Regions from separate parts of the Pseudomonas sp. PP3 genome, predicted to be linked through region 1. Evidence: predicted binding sites of a transcription regulator. Region 1 holds the regulator's gene; the other holds the start of a gene.
What was found. The regulator sigma-54, encoded in region 1, starts transcription at its own class of promoters, with help from an activator protein. The targets are predictions, from matches to a motif close to ANTGGCATNNANNTTGCTNT.
Positions count from the first base shown of each region.

Region 2: the regulator sigma-54 is predicted to act here: its motif matches at 1,865-1,884, upstream of KHO07_RS10010 (DNA translocase FtsK).

Region 1 covers NZ_HG995459.1:5,414,467-5,422,029, forward strand. Annotated here, with positions in the region: gene KHO07_RS24660 (HAD family hydrolase) at 1-61, shown strand, start outside; gene lptC (LPS export ABC transporter periplasmic protein LptC) at 69-641, shown strand; gene lptA (lipopolysaccharide transport periplasmic protein LptA) at 628-1,176, shown strand; gene lptB (LPS export ABC transporter ATP-binding protein) at 1,176-1,901, shown strand; gene KHO07_RS24680 (RNA polymerase factor sigma-54) at 2,084-3,577, shown strand; gene raiA (ribosome-associated translation inhibitor RaiA) at 3,652-3,960, shown strand; gene ptsN (PTS IIA-like nitrogen regulatory protein PtsN) at 3,973-4,437, shown strand; gene rapZ (RNase adapter RapZ) at 4,440-5,297, shown strand; gene KHO07_RS24700 (HPr family phosphocarrier protein) at 5,313-5,588, shown strand; gene KHO07_RS24705 (ZIP family metal transporter) at 5,602-6,495, opposite strand; gene KHO07_RS24710 (superoxide dismutase) at 6,526-7,137, opposite strand; gene KHO07_RS24715 (hypothetical protein) at 7,139-7,563, opposite strand, start outside.
Region 2 covers NZ_HG995459.1:2,184,059-2,188,483, forward strand. Annotated here, with positions in the region: gene KHO07_RS09995 (arginyltransferase) at 1-53, opposite strand, end outside; gene aat (leucyl/phenylalanyl-tRNA--protein transferase) at 111-791, opposite strand; gene trxB (thioredoxin-disulfide reductase) at 855-1,814, opposite strand; gene KHO07_RS10010 (DNA translocase FtsK) at 2,122-4,425, shown strand, end outside.

The DNA.
Region 1 (7,563 bases):
CTGCGAACTGATCCTGCGCGCCCAGGGCCGCCTCGATGCGGCTAACGCCGCGTACCTGTGAGCCAAAAATGCTGAGCAAAAAGATTCGCAACATACTGGTGTTCGGCTGCATCACGGCGATTTTCGCCGCGGTCGGCTATTGGAACATCAGTCCGGAACGCTTCCTCGACAAGCCGGTCGCGCAGGTCGATGACAGCGCAATCGACTACTACGCCATCAACGCCCACAGCGTGCAGTACCTGCCCGACGGCAAGTTGCAGTATGAAATGACGTCGGACAAGGTCGAGCACGTGAAGGCGACCGAAGTGACGCTGCTGACCAACCCGGACCTGAACATGTTCCGCGGCACGCAGTTCCCGTGGCACGTCCAGAGCGAAAAGGGTGAGGTCAATCCTGACGGCACCCAGGTCGAACTGATCGACTCGGTACGCATCACGCGTTTCGACGAGAAAAACCGCAGAACCCTGATCACCACCACTCGTATGACGGTGTTCCCGCAGCAGCAATATGCGCAGACCGAGCAACCCGTTAGAATCGACGGCGCTGGCGGTGTATCGACTGGCAAGGGAATGAAAGCGTATTTGAAAGAAAGCAGGATACACCTGCTATCGAACGTAAGAGGACAGTATGAGGCTCGTTAAAACCCTCCCTATTTTGCTCGGTCTGGGCGCAGCACTGGGAAGCGTGAGCGCCTGGGCTCTGCCGACCGATCAGCAGCAGCCTATCCGCATTCAGGCCGACGATGCCCAACTGGACGACAAGAATGGCGTTGCCACCTACACGGGCGATGTGATCATTACCCAAGGGTCGATGAAAGTGACCGGCAATAAAGTCACCATGACCCGTGCGCCGAATGGCGACATCGACGTTGTGACTTCGGTGGGCAACCTGGCCTACTTCGAGCAACTGCAAACGGCGGGCGACACCAAGCCGGTGCAGGGCTACGGCGTCACCATCCAGTACCACGCCACGCAAGACCGCGTCGTGCTGATCGACCGCGCCAAGGTCATCGACAAGGACGGCAACGTGACCCAGGGCGAGAAAATCGTCTATGACACCAACAAGAAGCTCGCCAGCGCCGGCCGCGCAACAGGCACCAACGTGACCGAGTCGCGTCCGCGCATTGACATGGTGATCCAGCCGAAAAAGAAAACCGACGAGCAAAAGGCCCAGTAATGGCAACTCTGAAAGCTCAGCATCTGGCCAAGAGCTACAAGAGCCGCCAGGTCGTGCGTGACGTCAGCCTGTCTATCGACAGCGGTCAGATCGTCGGCCTGCTCGGCCCCAACGGCGCCGGCAAGACCACCTGCTTCTACATGATCGTCGGCCTGGTGCAGGCCGATCAGGGCCGCGTACTGATCGACGACCTGGACGTCAGCCACCAGCCAATGCACGGTCGTGCGAAGGCTGGCATCGGCTATCTTCCGCAAGAAGCATCGATCTTCCGCAAACTCTCGGTAGCCGACAACATCATGGCGATCCTCGAGACCCGCAAGGAACTCGACAAGGCCGGCCGTCGCAAGGAACTGGAAAGCCTGCTGCAGGAATTCCACATCAGCCACATCCGCGACAACCTCGGCATGAGCCTGTCTGGTGGTGAGCGCCGCCGCGTGGAAATCGCCCGGGCACTGGCCACCAACCCGAAATTCATCCTCCTCGACGAACCTTTCGCCGGTGTGGACCCGATTTCGGTGGGCGACATCAAACAGATCATCCATCACCTCAAGGCCAAAGGCATTGGCGTACTGATCACTGACCACAACGTCCGTGAAACCCTGGATATCTGTGAGACCGCCTACATCGTCAACGATGGCCAGCTGATCGCTGAAGGCGACGCCGAGACCATCCTGGCTAACGATCTGGTCAAGGAAGTGTATCTGGGCCACGAGTTCCGCCTGTAAGCGCTGAAGTCGTGATGGCGGCACAGTTCGCGACAAACAGTAAAAATCAACAGGTTTTTATTGTTACAGCGCTCTAGGCAAACACTTCAGTTTCAGGCATATAATTTGCTTATGTTTGGCGCTTCGGCGCCCTGTAGTGGATGGCGCATGTGCGCCGGCGAATAAGGTGTTAAGCCCCTGCCATGAAACCATCGCTAGTCTTGAGAATGGGCCAGCAGCTGACGATGACACCGCAGCTGCAACAGGCCATCCGCCTGCTCCAATTGTCGACCCTGGACCTGCAACAGGAAATCCAGGAGGCCCTGGAGTCCAATCCGATGCTCGAACGCCAGGAAGAAGGCGAGGATTTCGACAATTCCGACCCCCTGGCCGACAACGCCGAACAAAAACCCAACGTAGAGATCCAGGAACCCTCTTACCAGGAAAGCGCCCCGACGGTAGATAACCTCGAGGAAGGCGACTGGAACGAGCGTATCCCCAATGAGCTGCCGGTCGATACCGCGTGGGAAGACGTCTACCAGACCAGCGCCAGCAGCCTGCCGAGCAACGATGACGACGAGTGGGATTTCACCACCCGCACCTCGGCCGGCGAGAGCCTGCAGAGCCATCTGCTGTGGCAACTGAACCTGGCACCGATGTCCGACACCGATCGCCTGATTGCCGTGACCCTGATCGATTGCATTAACAATCAGGGCTATCTGGACGAGACACTCGAGGAAATCCTTGAAGCGTTCGATCCGGAACTGGACATCGAACTGGACGAAATCGAAGCCGTCCTGCACCGCATCCAGCAATTCGAACCGGCCGGCATCGGCGCCCGCAACCTCGGCGAATGCCTGTTGCTGCAACTGCGCCAGCTGCCTGCCAAGACACCGTGGCTGGCTGAAGCCAAGCGTCTGGTCACTGACTACATCGACCTGCTCGGCAGCCGTGATTACAGCCAGCTGATGCGTCGCATGAAGCTCAAGGAAGACGAACTGCGCCAGGTCATCGAACTGGTTCAGAGCCTCAACCCGCGCCCGGGCTCGCAAATCGAGTCCTCCGAAGCCGAGTACGTCGTTCCCGACGTCATCGTGCGCAAGGACAACGAACGCTGGCTGGTGGAGCTCAATCAGGAATCGGTGCCACGGCTGCGGGTCAACGCCCAGTACGCCGGCTTTGTACGCCGGGCCGACACCAGCGCCGACAACACCTTCATGCGCAATCAGTTGCAGGAAGCCCGCTGGTTCATCAAGAGCCTGCAGAGCCGCAACGAAACCCTGATGAAAGTAGCCACCCAGATCGTCGAGCATCAGCGCGGCTTCCTGGAATACGGCGACGAAGCCATGAAACCCCTGGTCCTGCATGACATTGCTGAAGCAGTCGGCATGCACGAGTCGACCATCTCCCGGGTGACCACACAAAAGTTCATGCATACCCCTCGGGGAATTTATGAGCTGAAATACTTTTTCTCCAGCCACGTCAGCACCTCCGAAGGCGGCGAATGCTCGTCTACGGCGATCCGCGCGATCATCAAAAAACTGGTTGCCGCTGAAAATCAGAAAAAGCCGTTGAGTGACAGCAAGATCGCTGGTTTACTGGAGGCACAAGGCATTCAGGTGGCTCGCCGCACCGTCGCCAAGTACCGCGAATCCCTCGGGATCGCGCCTTCGAGCGAACGCAAGCGGTTGATGTAGAGCCACGCCACAGCGTTCCAGTGGCAGATCATCTGATCTGCCGCTTTATGCACTGGCAACGAAGGAGAAGCTGTATGCAAGTCAACATCAGTGGACACCAACTGGAAGTGACCGAACCTCTTCGCACCTACATCGGCGAAAAACTCGAACGATTAGAGAGGCATTTCGACAAGATCACCAACGTGCAGGTCACGATGACGGTCGAAAAGCTCAAACAGAAAATCGAAGCCACGCTGCATATTCCCGGCAATGAAGTGGTCGCCAACGCGGAACATACCGACATGTACGCAGCGATCGACGCCTTGACCGACAAGCTGGATAAACAACTCAAAAAGCATAAGGAAAAGACCCAGAGCCTCCTCCAGGGCGCGACCGGTCGTTAACACTCCCTACCCATGATCCGACTTGAAAGCATCCTGACCCCCGGCCGTTCCCTGGTGAACGTGCCGGGCGGCAGTAAAAAGAAAGCCCTCGAGCAAATTGCCAACCTCATCCATCGCGAAGTGCCGGATCTGGCCATGCAGGATGTCTTCGAGAGCCTGGTCGCCCGTGAAAAACTCGGTTCAACCGGTTTTGGCAACGGTATCGCCATCCCCCACTGCCGCCTCAAGGGCTGTACTTCACCCATCAGTGCCTTGATGCACCTTGACGCCCCTATCGATTTCGATGCCATCGACGGCGCACCGGTTGACCTGCTGTTCGTTCTGCTGGTCCCGGAAGCCGCTACCGATGCGCACCTGGAACTGCTTCGTCAGATCGCCAGCATGCTCGACCGCAAGGAAGTGCGTGAAAAACTGCGCAGCGCGCCGAGCAATGAAGCCTTGTATCAGGTTGTCCTGGACGAGCAAAACGGGCATTAATCATGCGCTTGATCATCGTCAGCGGTCGCTCCGGCTCAGGTAAAAGTACCGCCCTCGATGTACTCGAGGACAACGGCTATTACTGCATCGACAACCTGCCTGCCGGGTTGCTGCCAGAGCTGGCCGAGCGCGCACTGATCCACACCGAACTGGCACAACCGCTGGTTGCCGTGTCCATCGATGCGCGCAACTTGCCGAGTCACCTGTCGCGGTTTCCGGAGCTGCTCGAAGAAGTCCGCAGCCGGCACATCCAGTGTGATGTCCTGTACCTGGATGCCGATGAAGAAACCCTGCTCAAACGCTTTTCGGAAACCCGCCGTCGTCACCCATTGAGCAGCGCCAATCGCTCGCTGGCCGAAGCCATCCATGACGAGACGAGCCTGCTCGGCCCCATTGCCGATCTTGCCGACCTCAAAGTCAACACCACCAACCTGAACCTGTATCAGCTGCGCGATACGATCAAGCTGCGCTTGCTGAACCAGCCGGAACCCGGCACAGCGTTTCTGGTGGAGTCTTTCGGATTCAAGCGTGGCATGCCGGTGGACGCCGATCTGGTGTTCGACGTGCGCTGCCTGCCCAACCCCTACTGGAAGCCCGAACTGCGCGCGCAGTCCGGTCTTGATCAACCGGTGGCCGAGTACCTGGCGGCACAGCCGGATGTCGAGGAGATGTTCCAGGACATTTCCGCGTACCTGCTCAAATGGTTACCGCGCTTTGCGGCCAGTAACCGCGCTTATGTCACTATTGCCATCGGTTGCACCGGCGGGCATCACCGCTCCGTCTACCTGACCGAACGCCTGGGCAAGACCCTGCAACAATCCCTGAAGAACGTCCAGGTTCGCCACCGCGACCTCAGCTAAAGGATTCACATCGCGATGCCTGCTCTGGAAATCGAAATCATCAACAAGCTGGGCCTGCACGCCCGGGCATCTGCAAAATTCGTTGGGGTCGCCGGTCAGTTCAAGGACTGCACGATCAGGGTCGGCCGCACGCCGGAAACCACCGTCGACGGCAAAAGCATCATGGCCATGATGATGCTCGCGGCCGGCAAAGGCACCAAGATCCATCTGAGCACTGAAGGCGAGCAGGAACAGGAAGCGCTGGATGCGCTGGTGGCATTGATCAACAATTACTTCGATGAAGGCGAGTAAAGATCAACATCTTTTAGCCCAGCGCGGTATCCATCACCATCATCAAGCAAAACCCGATCAACAACCCAAGACTGGCCAGTTTGTCGTGACCATGCCGGCGGGATTCGGGAATGACTTCGTGGGTGACCACCAACAACATGGCCCCTGCCGCCAATGCCAGCCCCAATGGCAACAACAGTTCGGCCAGGCTCACCAGCCACGCGCACAGCAGCGCGAACACCGGTTCGACCAACCCTGATGCAGCGCCGATCAGGAATGCCTTGAACCGCGACATCCCTGCCCCGGCCAGCACCAGCGCAATCACCAACCCTTCCGGCACATCCTGCAAGGCAATGCCCATCGCCAGACTGTCGGCATCCGGCATGCCGCCGCCCGCGGATACACCAACCGCCATGCCTTCGGGAATGTTATGGGCAATGATCGCAAACACGAACAGCCAGATCCGCGGCGGGATCACCGGGTGCTCTGCTGTGCCCACAAGCAACTCCGGTGAAGCCCCGGAGACCTTGCGATCGACCAGGAACAACCCGAAGGCCCCGAGCATGATGCCAAAACATATCAGGCCGCTGGCCGCCCACGGGGTCATGCCAAGGTTTTCTGCCGCAGCAATACCCGGCACGATCAGCGAAAACGCGGTCGCGGCGAGCATCACGCCAGCACCAAAGCCCAGCAAGGAATCGCTGAGTGCCTGGGGCATGTGCCGGATTACCAGCACCGGCACCGCTCCGAGCGCAGTTCCGAGGGCGCAAATAGCGCCACCCTGCAATGCCCGTGACAGCTTCGGCTCCAGGTCCAGCCATTCCAGCCCGTGCGCAACCAGCAAACTCATGCCCGCCAGCAGTAGCAGCGATCCAACCGCGTAACGAAACATTCGTCCACTTCCGATCGCCAGTGTTTCAGTGCCCATAGTCAGCCTTGCATGGTTTTTTTAGAAGACTTAACCCAGTGCGGCCTGGTAGCGCGCAGCGACTTCCGGCCAATTGATCACGTTATAGAACGCACCGATGTATTCGGGACGACGATTCTGATACCGCAGATAGTAGGCGTGCTCCCAGACATCCAGCCCCAGAATCGGCGTGTTGCCATTCATCAACGGGCTGTCCTGATTGCCGCTGCTTTCCACGATCAGTGTCTTCTGCGGCGTCACGCTCAGCCAGGCCCAACCGCTGCCGAAACGAGTCAGCGCGGCTTTGGTGAACGCCTCTTTGAAACGGTCCAGACCGCCCAGTTCTTCGTCGATGGCCTTGGCCAGCGGGCCATCGGGCTTGCCACCGCCCTGTGGCGCCATGACTTCCCAGAATAGTGAATGATTGGCATGTCCGCCGCCCTGATTGATCACAGCCGCGCGGAGCTTCTCCGGCAGTTGCTGCACGGCGGCCACCAGTTTTTCCACTGGCCATTCGGCGAACTCGGTGCCTTCGACAGCCGCGTTCAGATTGTTGATGTAAGTCTGGTGGTGCTTGGTGTAGTGGATCTCCATGGTCTGCGCATCGATGTGCGGCTCCAGGGCATCGTAGGCATAAGGCAAGGCAGGCAGGGTAAAAGCCATTTCAATGGACTCCATGATGGTGAGGCGCAAAGGGCTGCGACGGCGAGGCAGCATCGATGTGCAGCAACCGATGGGTGCGTGGGTATTCACCGTGCTCGCTGATGAAATTCAGCAGTTCGACATAGGTTTTGCTGCTCTGGCGAAGTGCGGCTTCACGCAGGGCTGGCGACAGTCGAGGGTCCTGCATGGTCTTCAACAGCCGCTGGTGAATGGCGCACAAATACTCGGCACTCTCCTCCGGCTGGTTCAAACGCAAATGCAGGTCCGCCAGGTTGTGATGGGAAATTACGCAAGCCGCCACCGCTTCATCGGGATCAGCCCAGCGCTCGAACAACACCTGTGCGAGCGCCAATGCCTGTAAATAAGCCTCACGAGCATCAACCAGTTCGCCCAACATGAAACAGCGATTGGCTCTTTCGATCGTGC
Region 2 (4,425 bases), 3.2 Mb from region 1:
CTGCAAGAGTGGGGCTGAGTGGCATAGAACTTCAAACGCGCCAACTCGGTCATGATCAACCCTCGGGATAATGCTTTCGATTAAGTGTAAGCCACGCGCGTAAAAGTCGCTCAGCAAACCCAGGTTGCGCGGCTGGGTTGATCAAGATATTGCGCCAGATAACCGGCAAACGCGCTGCGGGGAATGGCTCGCGCGCCGAGGCTGTGCAGATGGTCGGTAGGCATCTGGCAGTCGATCAGGACAAAACCCGAGTCTTTCAGATGTCGCACCAGGGTGGCAAAACCAAATTTGGACGCGTTGTCGGCTCGGCTGAACATTGATTCGCCGAAAAACATCCGCCCCATCGCCAAGCCATACAGACCGCCCACCAGTTCATCCTGATCCCAGACTTCCACCGAGTGCGCGAACCCGCGGCGATGCAGTTCAATGTAGGCGTCCTGCATCGCCCCGGTGATCCAGGTGCCGTCGGCATATTCCCTGGGGGCTGCGCAGGCGTGGATCACGGCGGCAAAATCGCGATCGAAAGTCACCTGATAACGTTGCTGGCGCAGCAATTTATTCAGGCTGCGGGAAACGTGCAGTTCGTCGGGAAACAAAACCGTGCGTGGGTCGGGCGACCACCAGAGGATTGGCTGACCCTCCGAGAACCACGGAAAGCAGCCGTGACGATAGGCCTGGATCAGCCGATCGGCGGACAGGTCGCCACCGGCAGCCAGCAACCCGTTGGGGTCGCGCATGGCTTTTTCCAGCGGCGGGAAAGTCAGGGTGTTGCGTTGTAACCAAGTCAGCATGGCGTCCGGGCTTGCAGAAGGGGAGGGCGGTGGCGGGCCATGGGCCCGCCTTCAAGTGTGCCGTTAAACAACGGGAATGTCGTCGAGGTATTTTTCCGCGTCCAGCGCCGCCATGCAGCCAGCTCCCGCCGACGTGACGGCCTGGCGATAGACGTGATCGGCTACGTCGCCGGCGGCAAACACGCCCGCAATGGCGGTTGCGGTGGCATCGCCCTCGCTGCCGCCCTTGACCAGCAGATACCCGTCGCGCATTTCCAGTTGGCCGACGAACAGGTCGGTATTGGGTTTATGGCCGATGGCGATGAACACGCCGGCCAGGGCCAGCTCACGGGTTTCACCGGTAATGCTGTCGCGCAGACGGGCGCCGGTCACGCCGCTGGCGTCGCCCAGTACTTCATCCAGATTCTGGTTCCAGTGCAGGCGGATATTGCCATTGGCGGCTTTCTCGAAGAGTTTGTCCTGGAGGATTTTCTCGGACCGCAACTTGTCCCGGCGGTGAATCAGATGAACTTCCCTGGCGATGTTCGACAAGTACAGCGCCTCTTCAACCGCGGTGTTGCCGCCGCCAATCACCGCGACCACTTGATTGCGATAAAAGAAACCGTCGCAAGTCGCGCAGGCGGAAACGCCTTTGCCGGCAAACGTTTCTTCCGACGGCAGCCCCAGGTATTGCGCGGAGGCGCCAGTGGCGATAATCAGCGCGTCGCAGGTGTAAGTGCCGCTGTCGCCAGTCAGTTCAAACGGGCGCTGTTGCAACTTGGCAGTATGGATGTGGTCGTAAACGATCTCTGTGGCAAAGCGCTCGGCGTGTTTTTGCATGCGTTCCATCAGCACCGGGCCGGTGAGGCCTTCGACATCGCCTGGCCAGTTATCGACTTCGACGGTGGTGGTGAGCTGGCCACCTGCCTGTATGCCGGTAATGACAACGGGTTTGAGGTTGGCGCGGGCGGCATACACGGCTGCGCTGTAACCGGCGGGACCGGAACCCAGAATGATCAGGCGGTGATGCTTCGCTTCGCTCATAAAAACACCTCATAAGCCTTTGTCACAAAAGAGAATGCATGCTCAAATTGAGTCGCATGTAATGTGCTGTTGACTATGCTACACCCAAGGATCACAAGCATGGCATCGGGCGTACAAACCCGTACAATGCCTGGCTGTAACAGCGTTTGTAACAAAATAAGCATTGCGTTTCGTGTTTATAAAAACCGGGGGGCAGTGTTAAAAGTAGTCTCAGTTATGGCTGTCAACTTTTTACCTGCCTGGATTGGGCAGTTTTTTATAGTCAATCAACAGATGGACGCGCCTTGGGCGCAGGAATAGTAGCGTTTTGAAGAAATCCACCGAAGCACCCAAAACAGTCGTGCCGCTCTGGCGTCAGCAATTGCACTACCGCCTCAAGGAAGGTGCATTGATCGCCATTGGCGCGTTGTGCCTGTTTCTGATGATGGCCTTGCTGACCTACGGCAAGGACGATCCGGGCTGGAGCCATAACAGCAAGATCGACGATGTTCAGAACTTCGGCGGCCCGGCGGGCTCCTACAGCGCCGATATCCTGTTCATGGTGCTCGGTTACTTTGCCTACATTTTCCCGTTGTTGCTGGCGATCAAGGCCTACCAGATCTTCCGTCAACGTCACGAGCCGTGGCAGTGGAGCGGCTGGCTGTTCTCCTGGCGCCTGATCGGCCTGGTGTTCCTGGTGCTGTCCGGTGCGGCGCTGGCCCATATCCATTTCCACGCTGCGACCGGTCTGCCAGCCGGCGCTGGCGGCGCGCTGGGCGAAAGCCTGGGTGACCTGGCGAAAAACGCCCTGAACATTCAGGGCAGCACGCTGCTGCTGATTGCCCTGTTCCTGTTCGGCCTGACGGTGTTTACCGACCTGTCGTGGTTCAAGGTGATGGACATCACCGGCAAGATCACCCTCGACCTCTTCGAACTGTTCCAGGGCGCAGCCAATCGCTGGTGGGCGGCCCGTACCGAGCGCAAGCAACTGGTGGCGCAACTGCGTGAAGTCGACGACCGCGTGCACGACGTGGTTGCGCCGACCGTCACCGATAAACGCGAGCAGGCCAAGGTCAAAGAGCGCCTGATCGAGCGTGAGCAGGCCCTGAGCAAGCACATGTCCGACCGCGAGAAACAGGTGCCGCCGGTTATCGCGCCTGCGCCGGTCAAGCCCGCCGCTCCAAGCAAGCGAGTCGAAAAAGAGAAACAGGCTCCGCTGTTCGTCGACAGCGCCGTGGAAGGCACCTTGCCGCCGATCTCGATTCTCGACCCGGCAGAAAAGAAACAACTCAATTACTCGCCTGAATCCCTGGCCGCGGTTGGCCACTTGCTGGAAATCAAGCTCAAGGAATTCGGCGTCGAAGTCACCGTGGATTCGATCCATCCGGGCCCGGTGATTACCCGTTACGAAATCCAGCCTGCCGCCGGTGTGAAAGTCAGCCGCATTGCCAACCTGGCCAAGGACCTGGCGCGTTCCCTGGCCGTGACCAGTGTGCGGGTGGTGGAAGTGATTCCGGGCAAGACCACGGTCGGTATCGAGATTCCCAACGAAGACCGGCAGATCGTGCGCTTCTCCGAAGTGCTGTCGACCCCCGAGTACGACAACTTCAAATCGCCGGTCACGCTGGCACTGGGTCATGACATCGGCGGCAAGCCGGTCATCACCGACCTGGCAAAGATGCCGCACCTGCTGGTGGCGGGTACCACCGGTTCCGGTAAGTCGGTGGGCGTGAACGCGATGATCCTGTCGATCCTGTTCAAGTCTGGCCCGGAAGACGCCAAGCTGATCATGATCGACCCGAAAATGCTCGAGCTGTCGATTTACGAAGGCATCCCGCACCTGCTGTGCCCGGTGGTCACCGACATGAAGGACGCGGCCAATGCCCTGCGCTGGAGCGTTGCCGAAATGGAGCGGCGCTACAAGCTGATGGCGAAGATGGGCGTGCGAAACCTGTCCGGCTTCAACGCCAAGGTCAAGGAAGCCCAGGACGCCGGCGAACCGTTGAGCGATCCGCTGTACAAGCGCGAGAGCATCCACGACGAGGCGCCGCTGTTGCAAAAGCTGCCGACCATCGTTGTGGTCGTCGACGAGTTCGCCGACATGATGATGATCGTCGGCAAGAAGGTCGAAGAGCTGATCGCCCGTATCGCCCAGAAGGCCCGTGCGGCTGGTATCCACTTGATCCTCGCGACCCAGCGTCCGTCGGTTGATGTGATCACCGGTCTGATCAAGGCCAACATTCCGACCCGTATGGCGTTCCAGGTGTCGAGCAAGATCGACTCCCGGACCATCATCGACCAGGGCGGCGCCGAGCAACTGCTGGGCCATGGTGACATGCTGTACATGCCGCCAGGCACCAGCCTGCCGATCCGCGTCCACGGTGCCTTCGTTTCCGACGACGAGGTTCACCGCGTGGTCGAGGCCTGGAAGCTGCGTGGCGCGCCGGAATACAACGACGACATCCTCAACGGTGTCGAGGAGGCCGGCAGTGGCTTTGAAGGCAGCAGCGGTGGTGGCGACGGTGATGATCCGGAAGCCGACGCGCTGTACGACGAAGCGGTACAGTTCGTTCTGGAAAGCCGCCGTGCCTCCATTTCCGCGGTTCAGCGCAAACTGAAAATCGGCTACAAC